2 regions of the Micromonospora sp. S-DT3-3-22 genome follow, and region 1 is predicted to be linked to the other one. Evidence: riboswitches for the same ligand, from Rfam matches in the RefSeq annotation. Region 1 holds a riboswitch; the other holds the start of a gene.
What was found. A riboswitch is a leader RNA that binds a small molecule or an ion and turns the genes downstream of it on or off. The one in region 1 is predicted to bind cyclic di-AMP.
Positions count from the first base shown of each region.

Region 2: linked by a shared signal. The riboswitch ahead of H1A17_RS30525 (hypothetical protein) and the one ahead of H1A17_RS13050 (hypothetical protein) in region 1 are both predicted to bind cyclic di-AMP.

Region 1 covers NZ_JACGMO010000035.1:43,268-48,438, reverse strand. The annotation lists gene H1A17_RS13060 (STAS domain-containing protein) at 1-256, shown strand, start outside; gene H1A17_RS13055 (SRPBCC family protein) at 355-822, shown strand; gene H1A17_RS13050 (hypothetical protein) at 891-1,949, opposite strand; cyclic di-AMP (ydaO/yuaA leader) riboswitch at 1,954-2,085, opposite strand; gene H1A17_RS13045 (cation diffusion facilitator family transporter) at 2,252-3,166, opposite strand; gene H1A17_RS13040 (AAA family ATPase) at 3,274-5,171, opposite strand, start outside.
Region 2 covers NZ_JACGMO010000159.1:1,748-6,918, reverse strand. The annotation lists gene H1A17_RS30535 (heavy metal translocating P-type ATPase) at 1-481, opposite strand, end outside; gene H1A17_RS30530 (YibE/F family protein) at 643-1,986, shown strand; cyclic di-AMP (ydaO/yuaA leader) riboswitch at 2,153-2,284, shown strand; gene H1A17_RS30525 (hypothetical protein) at 2,288-3,313, shown strand; gene H1A17_RS30520 (carbonic anhydrase) at 3,452-4,156, opposite strand; gene H1A17_RS30515 (helix-turn-helix transcriptional regulator) at 4,413-4,739, shown strand; gene H1A17_RS30510 (lipocalin family protein) at 4,806-5,171, opposite strand, start outside.

The DNA of each region.
Region 1 (5,171 bases):
CGAGGTGCTGGCCAAGGGCCGGCCCGCGCGGATCGAGCTGAACATGCGACTCGTCACCTTCATCGACTCCGTCGGGATCAGCGCCATGGTCGCCGGCTTCCAGACCGCCGAGGTCAGCGGCGTCAAACTCATCGTCACCGAACCGAGCCGGTTCGTGCACCGGCAGCTCTGGGTGACCGGCCTGCTCGGTCTCTTCGGTGCCCCGGAGCCGTACTTCGCCGGTGCCGCCACCCCGGAGGTGCTGCCCGGCGCCTGACCGGGTCACCGTCGGCTTCCGTGCCGTCCGGCCAGGGACGTTGCCAGTCCGTCCCCGGTGCGGCACGATCGTGCGACCGACGACGGTCAGGAGGCCCGGTGGTCCGGCGGGAGAGCTTCAGCTACACGGTGCAGGCGCGCTGCTCACCGGCGGACGCGATGGCGCTGCTGAGCGACCTGTCCCGGCAGGAGGAGCTGCATCCGCTGATCGTCCGGGTGCGCCGGCTGCCCGCCCGGCCGGGTGCCCTGGCCAGCTACGCGATCACCGACCGGCTGGAGCTGGGGCCGCTGCGGTTCCCCGTCACCTACCAGGCCGACGTCCTGCTGGCCGGCGACGACGAGATCGTGACGGTGGCCCGCCAGCAGCCCGGCACCACCGTACGCAACCACACCCGGCTGCGGATGGAGGGTGACCTGCTGCGGATCGACGTGGAGATCACCCTCGCCGCACCGGCGCCGCTGTTCGGCTACGCCTTCCGGCAGGCCCGCGCCGCCCACCTGGGGCTGGCCAGCCGCCTCGGCGCGGTCCTGGACGGCCGGGCCGGCGACCCGCCCGCCGCCGGCTGACCACCACCGGGACCCGCCTGACGCTCGCGTCGGTGGCCCGCCCGGGTCTGACGGGCCACCGGGCGGGCTCAGATCATCGACAGGTGCACGTGGTTGGTGTGGTCGCTGGACGGGTCCCCGTTGCCCCCGCTGTACGCCTTCCACCCGCTGCTCGGCAGCCAGATCCGCTTGAACCAGATCACGTAGAGCACGCCGAGCCGGTCGGCGTTGCGGATGAAGTACGCGGCGAGGTTGTTGCCGTACGTCCGGTCGCCGCCACTGGCCACCCCGCCGAAGCCGTTCTTCTGGGCGGCGAAGTCGCACGCCCGGCCCTTGGGGTGTTCCCCGGAACCGCTGGGCCGGTAGCAGGAGACGTACCTGGTGAATCCGGCCGCCTTGGCCTGGTTCAGGGCGTTGAGCGTACGCGGGGTGATGCAGCCGTTGGCCGGCGTCGGGTCGTTGACGCTGCACGACTCGGACGGCCAGGAGCCGTCGGAGTTGCGGGGTGCCCCCTTGGCGTTGCTGGTGGAGGTGCCGTCCGAGCTGCCGGAGTCGCGGGAGGTGGGGGCCGGCTTGTCGGCGGCGGCCACCGCCAACGCCCGTTCGGCCTGCTCCTTGCGCTTGCCCATGGTGGCGACCTGCTTGCGCTGTTCGGTGATCTCCCGGCTGACCGCGGCCCGGGTCCGGGTGGCCTGGTCCCGGGTCTCGATCATCGTGCGCAGTTCCTGGTCCTCCCGGGTGGCGACCGTCTCCAGCGCTGCCGCGCGGTCCAGGAAGCCGCTCGGGGTGTTGCTGTTGAGCAGGGCGGACATCGGTCCGAGCCGGCCGGTGCGGTAGGCCGCGCCGGCGATCTCGCCGACCTTGGCGGTCTGCGTGACCAACTGCGACTCGATGGTCTTGAGCTGCCCGTCGAGTTCCTGCTGGCGCTTGGTGGAACGCTCCAGGGCGGCCTTGGCCTCCAGCCAGCCCTTGCTGGCCGCGTCGAGCTGGTCGCGCAGCGCCGGGGTGCCGCCCTCGTCGTCGTCGCCGGGGGCGGCGAGCCGGGTGGTGGGCGCGGCGACGGCCGGGGTGAACGGTGCGGCCGACACGCCCAGGGCCAGCGCCGTGACGACCGCGGCCAGCAGCCGCGTGGTGGTGCGTACGTGCATGCGGATGTCCTTCCGTCAGCCGCCGACCGGGTTAGCTGACGGGTTCGGGACGGAAGATCCCTACCGCTGACGCGGATGCACCCCAGGAACGTGGTTCCCCGGTTCGCCCGGGCGGGCGATTAGGCGGCGGCCTCCGCCTGGCGGAGGCCGGGGCCGAGCCTACCGGTACGCGTGTGACACCTGCCTACCTCGTGACTGAGGGTACGAGAGTGAATACCCTTAAAAGGTGCAAACGGCGCAAATTCCCATGATCTCTGTGCGGGAGTACCCGCAGTGGCTGACCGTCCGGGCCGGGGTGGGGGTCACCAGTGGGCGGGGCCGCAGGCACCGGGGGTCGCCCCGGGCTCGACCTGGAGGGTGGCGTGCTCGATGTGGAAGTCCTCCCGCAGGGCGCCCCGGGCAGCCGCCAGCACCGTGCCGACCTCGGCGTCACCGGCCAGGGTGAGGTGGGCCGAGGCGACGTCCATGCCCGAGGTGAGCGTCCAGACGTGCAGGTCGTGCACCTCGGCGACACCGGGCACGGCGGTCAGCCGGTCGTGCACGGCGGTCACCGGCAGGTGCTCCGGGGCGGCCTGCACCAGGATGCGTACCGCCGCCCGGCCGAGCCGCCAGGTGCGGGGCAGGATGAACACGCCGATCGCCACGGCGACCAGCGGGTCGGCCCACCACCAGCCGGTGCCGGCGATCAGCAGCGCCGCCACGATCACGCCGATCGAGCCGAGCAGGTCGCCCAGCACCTCCAGGTACGCCCCGCGCAGGTTGATGCTCTCCTGGGCGCCCTCCCGCAGCAGGCCGAACGCGACGATGTTGGCGAGCAGGCCGAGCACCGCCACCACCAGCATCGGGCCGGCCAGCACCTCGGGTGGCTCGCCGAACCGGCGGACCGCCTCGATCAGCACGTAGACCGCGACCCCGCTGAGCAGGACGGCGTTGGCCAGGGCGGCGAGCACCTCCAGCCGGTAGAGGCCGAAGGTGCGCTGCGGGTCCCGTGCGGCCCGCCGGGTGGCGGTGATCGCGGCCAGGGCCATCCCGATGCCGAGCACGTCGGTGAACATGTGCCCGGCGTCGGAGAGCAGGGCCAGTGAACCGGTGCCGAAGGCGGCGACCGCCTCGACCACCATGAGTACGGTGAGCAGCCCGAACGCCGCCCAGAGCCGACCCCGGTGCCGGTGCGCGGCGTTGCTCACCGTCGCGCTGTGGTCATGACCTGCGCCCACGTCCACACCTTCCGTCGCCGCTGCGGACCGGATCCAATCTATGCTCACATCGCTATGTATGCAAGTGACGGTCGGACGTTCGGCCAGGTAGGCCGGGTGCCGGTCGGTCAGCCGGTCGGTTCGACGGTGGTGAGGCGCTGGGTCGCCCGGGACAACGCCACGTAGAGCGTCCGTACCCCGGAGCCCGGATCGGCCCGGATCTCGCCGGGGCAGACCAGCACCACCCCGTCGTACTCCATGCCCTTGGCCTGGAGGCTGGTCACCACCTGGAGCCGGGCCCCGCCCCGGCCGCCCAACCAGCCGGCGACCTCGTCCCGGCGGGGCACCGGCGTGATCACGCCGACCGTCCCCGCCACCTCGGCCAGCAACGCGTCCACCGCGTCGGCCGTCGCGCGGGCCAGCTCCGCCGCCGGCACGTGCAACGCCACCGGGTCCACCCCGGTCGAGCGCACCGCGCTCGGCAACTCCAGGTCCGGATAGAGCCGGCGGATCTCCGCCGCCGCCACCGCGAAGATCTCGGCCGAGTTGCGGTAGTTGGTGGACAGCGTGAACCGGTGCCGCCGCCGCCGGCCCAGCGCCTGGTCCCGGGCCCGGTCCAGCTCCGCCTGGTCACCCGTCCAGGCGGTCTGCGCCGGATCACCCACCACCGTCCAGGAGGCCAGCCGACCGCGCCGGCCGATCATCCGCCACTGCATCGGCGAGACGTCCTGCGACTCGTCGACCACCACGTGCGCGTAGTCCCGGTAGTCCTCGGGCCGCTCCCGCGCCGCCGCCCGCGCGGCACGCTGCCGTTCCCCGAAGGTGCTCAGCTCCCGGACCCCGCCGGCGAGCTGGAACGGGTCCCGGCGGGCCTTCTTCGGGCGGACCGGCTGCCCCAGCAGCGCGTCCAGCTCGTCGAGCAGGGCGATGTCGGCCACCGTCAGCCCCTCGGTGTCCAGCGACCGGTACGCCCCGACCAGCAACCCGATCTCCGCCCGGGACAGGACGCCGGCCGCGTACCGGTGCAGCCGCTCCGGCCGGGCCAGCCAGCCCAGCACGTGCCGGGGATGCAGCCGGGGCCACCACGCCTTGAGGAACTCCCGGAACTCCGGCCGCTCGATGATCTCGTCCTCGAAGACGGGCTGCTCGGGCAGGCCGGGGACGGCCAACCGTCGGGCCTGCGCGTACAGCGCGGCGAGCACCCCGTCGAAGCCGACCCGACGGACCTCGTTGCGGCGGGCCCCCCGGTGCAACGCGCGGTCCCGGACGCCGTCCAGCTCGCGCCGCTCCAGACGCAGCAACGCACCCCGGTAGAGCAGCCGCAACTCCGTCGGGCCGTCCGGCACCGCGTCCCGGGCCGCCCGCTCCAGCACCCGACGCATCCGCAGCGACCCCTTCACCGCCGCCACCTCGGGCCCGTCCGTGCGGGTCGCCGACATGCCGGGGAAGAGCGAACCCAGCGAGTGCAGGGTGGCGGTCTCCTCACCCAGCGACGGCAGCACCGAGGCGATGTACTCCACGAAGACCGCCGACGGGCCCACCACCAGGATGCCGCCGCCGGCGTACCGGCTGCGGTCGGCATAGAGCAGGTACGCCGCCCGGTGCAGGGCCACCGCCGTCTTCCCGGTGCCCGGCCCGCCGGAGACGATCGTGACCCCCGAACCGGGGGAGCGGATCGCCTCGTCCTGCTCCCGCTGGATGGTCGCGATGATGTCCCGCATCCCCCGGCCGGTCGCCCGGGACAGGGTCGCCAGCAGCGCCCCGTCGCCCACCACCGGCATGTCCGGCGGGGCGGCCTCCGGGTCGAGCAGGTCGTCCTCGATCCGGGTGACCTTCTCGTCCGAGGAGCTGATCGTGCGCCGCCGCACCACCCCCAGCGGCTCCGCCGGGGTGGCCCGGTAGAAGGCGGCGGCGGCCGGGGCCCGCCAGTCGACCACCAGCGTCTCGGCGTCCTCGCCCCGTACCCCGAGCCGGCCCACGTGCAGCACCTGCCGGTCGCGCAGGTCGAGCCGGCCGAAGACCAGCC
Region 2 (5,171 bases), on a different contig from region 1:
GCAGCGCGGCCAGCGCGTCGAGCGCCCCCCGGGCCTGGCCGATCGCCTTCGTCTCCTGCCAGTGACCGAGCAGCATGATGGTCACCAGCGCCGCCAGCTCCCACCAGAAGTCCAGGTCGAAGACACCGAAGAAGGTCAGGACCGAGGCGGCGTACGCGACGCTGATCGCCATCGCGACCAGCAGCATCATGCCCGGCGTGCGGGCGCGGGCCTCCCGGACGGCCCCGGTCAGGAACGGCCGGCCGCCCCACCAGAAGACCACCGAGCCGAGCACCGGCCCGACCAGGGACCGGCCGGGGAACTCCAGCGGGTGGCCGGCCCAGGCCAGCACCATCCGGTCGGTCGCCACCACCGGCAGGGTCAGCGCCAGGCAGACCAGGAACCGATGCCGGAACGTCGCCGGGTCGTGGTCGGCGTGACCGGGTGGCCCCGGGTGGCCGGGGTGCGGGCTGGCCGCCGGGGCCGGCCGGTGCTGGTCCATGACCTCCACCCTCCCCCCTCGACCTACCGTGGGCAGGGCGAACCGGGCGGGAGGGCCGGGGTGGTGGCTACCATCGTCCGACGATGACCCGCCGTCCGTGGATGAACCGGTTGGCCGGCTGACACGTATCCCGTCCCGGATCGTTGGGAGAACTCGCACACATGGGCGCCGACCACACCCGTCCCGCTCCGTCCACCCCGCCGCGGGTGCGGCGGCTCCTCGTCATGACGGTGGTGCCGCTCATCGTGGTCACGGTGATCGCCACGCTGGTGCTCTGGCCCGGCGAGACCCCGAAGATCGACCAGGGCGACCAGGTGCCCCGCCACCACGGCACGGTGACCCGGGTGGTGACCGAGCCGTGCCCGCCCGCCCCGCAGACCCCCGACGGCCCCTCCGGGGTGGCCGACGGGCCGTGCGGGACGGTGACGGTCGCCGTCGAGCAGGGGCCGGACGCGGGCCGTGAGGTGCAGACGCCGGTGCCGTCCGGGCCGGGGGCGCCGACGGTGGCGGTCGGCGACGAGGTGGTGCTCGTCGCGTTGGCCGACCCGAGCGATCCGTCGGTGAGCAGCTACCACATCGCCGAGCACCAGCGGGGCATGCCGCTGCTCTGGCTGGTCGCCCTGTTCGCGGCGGCGATCGTGGCGTTCGGCCGGTTGCGCGGGCTGGCCGCCCTGGCCGGCCTCGGGGCCAGCTTCGCCATCCTGCTGACCTTCGTGGTGCCGGGCATCTCCGCCGGGGGCGCGCCGCTGCCGATCGCGGTCACCGGCGCCGCGCTGATCATGTTCGTGGTGCTGTACCTGACCCACGGGATCACCGCGCAGACCTCGGTGGCGGTGCTGGGCACGCTGGGCAGCCTGGTGCTGACCGGCGTCCTGGGCACGCTGGCCACCGCCGCCACCCACCTGACCGGGTACGGCAGCGAGGAGGCCACCACGCTGTCGATGTACCAACGCGACGTGGACCTGCACGGCCTGCTGCTGGCCGGGATCATCATCGGGTCGCTCGGGGTCCTGGACGACGTCACGGTCACCCAGTCGGCCACCGTCACCGAACTGGCGCACGCCAACCCGGGGCTGTCCCGGTTGCAGCTCTACCGGGCGGCCACCCGGGTCGGCCGGGCGCACATCGCGTCCACGGTCAACACGATCGTGCTGGCGTACGCGGGCGCGTCGCTGCCGCTGCTGCTCCTGCTCACCGCCGACAGCCGCCCGGTGGGCCAGATCCTCACCAGCGAGTTCCTGGCCCAGGAGATCGTCCGCAGCGCGGTGGCGACCCTCGGGCTGGTGGCGGCGGTGCCGCTGACCACGGGGTTGGCCGCGCTGGTGGTGACCGCCGGGCGGGGGCCGGCCGACGCCGGTACGGTCGGACCGCCGCCCACCCCACGTCCCGCCCCCGACCGTGCCGAGGCGCTGGAGGCGTTGAGCGCGCCCCGGCACGGTGAACCGTCCACCCCGGCCCCCGCACGGTGGCCAGACCCGGAAAGGAGCACGGACGCCGCATGGTGACACTGCGCTGCGTGACCGGAGGCGAGGTCGCGGCTGTCGGCCGCGTCACTGATTACCCCTCGCTATCGGGAAAATACGCATTTGGTCGGGTTGCGGGCGTAGATCCCCGGTACGACTCTCGGGTAACCTCGCTGCCGGTCACCGCCGAAGGCGCCCACCGGCGCCAGCGGTGCCACCGCCCAATCGCCGTACGGCGAGCCGGGGAACCGAGCACCCGGGGTGAATCCGCGCCAGCGGTAGGGGCCACTTCCGTCCCGAACCCGTCAGCTAACCCGGTCGGCGGTCGACGGAAGGGAAAACTGTGACGGCACCCCTACGCCGCTGGCTGACGCCGGCAGTGGCCGTACTCGCCGCCCTGGCGATCGTCGCCGGACCGGCCGCCGCCCCCGCGACGGCCGCGCCCAACGCGCCCACCCCCTCGGGGCACGAGGAGGACGACGAGCCGAAGCTCCTCACCGACGTCATCGAGGCCACCAACCGGGAGTACTCGGCGGCGAAGAACCGGCTGGAGAAGTCCAAGAAGCGTCAGCTCCAGCTCGCCATCGAGGTGGAGAAGGCGGAGCAGGAACTGGCCGCGCTGGCCCCCCAGGTCACCGAGATCGCCGCCCAGTCGTACCGGACGGGTCGGGTCGGCGCGGTCGCCGCGCTGCTGGAGAGCGACGCGCCGGACGCCTTCGTCCGCCGGGCCGCCGCCCTGGACGAGCTGAACATGGTCAACGCCGGCAAGCTGGCCGAGGTCAACGAGGCCAAGAGCCGGGCCGAGAACGCCAAGCTCGCCCTCGACGCCGAGGTACGCGAGCAGCAGAAGCAGACCAACCTGATGGCCAAGAAGAAGACCGAGGCCGACAAGGCGCTGGCCCTCGTCGGCGGCCGGGGCTTCACCGGTGGCCTGGTCGACGCGACGTCCCCGGTGGCCCGGATCGCCCCCGGCCAGACCGCCAACGGCGAGTGGCGCGGCGAGTCGTGCAGCGAGAACGACCCGACCACGTCCGGCTGCGTCACGCCGCGCACGCTGCACATGTACAAGGAGGTCAAGCGGGCCGGCTTCAACCGGTTCGTCGGCTGCTACCGCCCCGGTGGGCCGTGGGAGCACCCCAAGGGCAAGGCGTGCGACTGGTCGTTGCAGAAGAGCGGGTTCAGCCCGTGGCACAACAACGACACCCGGATGTACGGCAACAACCTCGCCGCGTTCCTGATCCGCAACTCGGACCGGCTGGGCATCTACTACGTGATCTGGAACCGGCAGATCTGGTTCCCGGCCAACGGCTGGAGTTCGTACTCGGGGCCGTCCAACCACACCGACCACGTGCACGTGTCTCTGCTGTAGCGGGGTGATCAGCCTCATCGGGGCCGATGATGCGGTGTCCGGCGTCCCGGATCCGCATCATCGACCCCAGTGGGGTCAGCGAGCGACGACGAAGGCCGCCCGGCTGGACCGGGCGGCCTTCGTCGTGCGTGGGGCGGCTCAGCCGGGGACGGCCGCCGGCTCGCCCGCCGGGGCGGGGTCGACGCCCGTCGGCGCGGCGGGCCCGGGCACCGCGACGGCGGACGCCTGGGCGGTGGGTTCCTCGGCCGGGGCCACCTGGTGGACCTCACCGGCGGCGAGCCGGTAGGACATGCCGACCACCGCGCACCGGCCGGCCGCCACCTCGGCGGCGATCACCGGGGAGTTGCCGAGCAGCACCTCGACGGTCTGCGCGATGTGGATGTCGACGATCCCGTCGATGTCGTGCACCCCCTGCTGTGCCGCGCGACGCAGGCTCGGCCCGACGGCGGCGACGACCGAGTAGAGGTGCCCCGGGGGCTGGGTGCCGGTACGGGCCGTGTCCCGGGCCGCCTGCACGGCACCGCAGGAGTCGTGCCCGAGGACCACCACCAGCGGGGTGCCGAGCACCGTCACCGCGTACTCGACGCTGCCGAGCACCTCGGGCCCGGCGGTGTGCCCGGCGGTCCGGACCACGAAGAGGTCACCGAGACCCCGGTCAAAGATGATCTCGGCGGCGAGCCGGGAGTCGGAGCAGCCGACGATGACGGCGAAGGGATGCTGGCCGTCGGCGACGGCGGTGCGGTGCCCGGCGTCCTGGTTGGGATGGCGGGGTGCCCCGGCGACGAAACGCCGGTTGCCGGCCTGCAACTCGGCCAGCGCCTGGGTCGGAGTGATCGGGGCCATTGCCTCACCTCGGTCCGGAATCGCACCTGGTCACGCCGGCCGGCGGCGACGACGGCCGTGTCCCCACGGTCACACGCAGCTAAAGGTACGTCAAGATTTCGTGATACACGTTTCAGGCATCGGTCGGCGCGGTGTCGACGGCGTGTCGAACCCGGGCGCGCACCGGCTCGGCGGGCGACCCACCGGGCCCGATCCCACCGACCGGGCGCGACCGTCGGGGCGGCCGACGACGGGTCTCCCAGGAACGGGCCATACGATGACCATCATGGCGACAGGCGGCACCGGGAGCACCCGGAACTGGACGTTCCTCACCAACCACGGTCACGTGCTGCTCGCCATCGCCCGCAACCCCACCGCCCGGCTCCGGGACGTCGCCGACGAGGTCGGGGTGACCGAACGGGCCGCCCAGGCGATCGTCGCCGACCTGGAAGCCGGCGGCTACCTGCGGCGGACCCGGGTCGGCCGGCGCAACGAGTACACGCTCAACCCGAGCGGTCACTTCCGGCACCCCGCCGAGGCCGACCGCCAGGTCGGCGACCTGCTCGCCCTCTTCACCCCCGACCCGGCCGAGCCCGACGCCTGAGCCGCCGGCCCGGCAGGTACGCCGACGGCCCGCCCCGGTGGAGACGGGCCGTCGCGGGGTGGGTGTTCAGCAGAAGCTGCCGGCTCCGCCACCACCGTCCTGCCGGGTGGTCCGGAAGTCGCACAGGTCGTAGCCGTTGGCGGTGAGCGCCGCCTTCGCCGCCGCCGTCTGCGCCCCGGTCAGCGCCGGCTCCCGGGAGAGGACGAAACCGCTGCTGCGGTCCGGGTCGCCGACGACCGCCCACCGGTAGTCGGGGTCGAGCCCGATCACCACGTAGTTCGGCCCGCCCAGGTAGATCCACCTACCGCCGAGCTTGAGGAAGGACACGGTCAACGCCGAGTCGGCCGGCGGGTTCTCGCTACGGGCCCGCCCGGTGACCGCGCTGGTGGTGCCGATGATGGTGCGGCAGGTGTTGCGGACCCCGATGGTGCC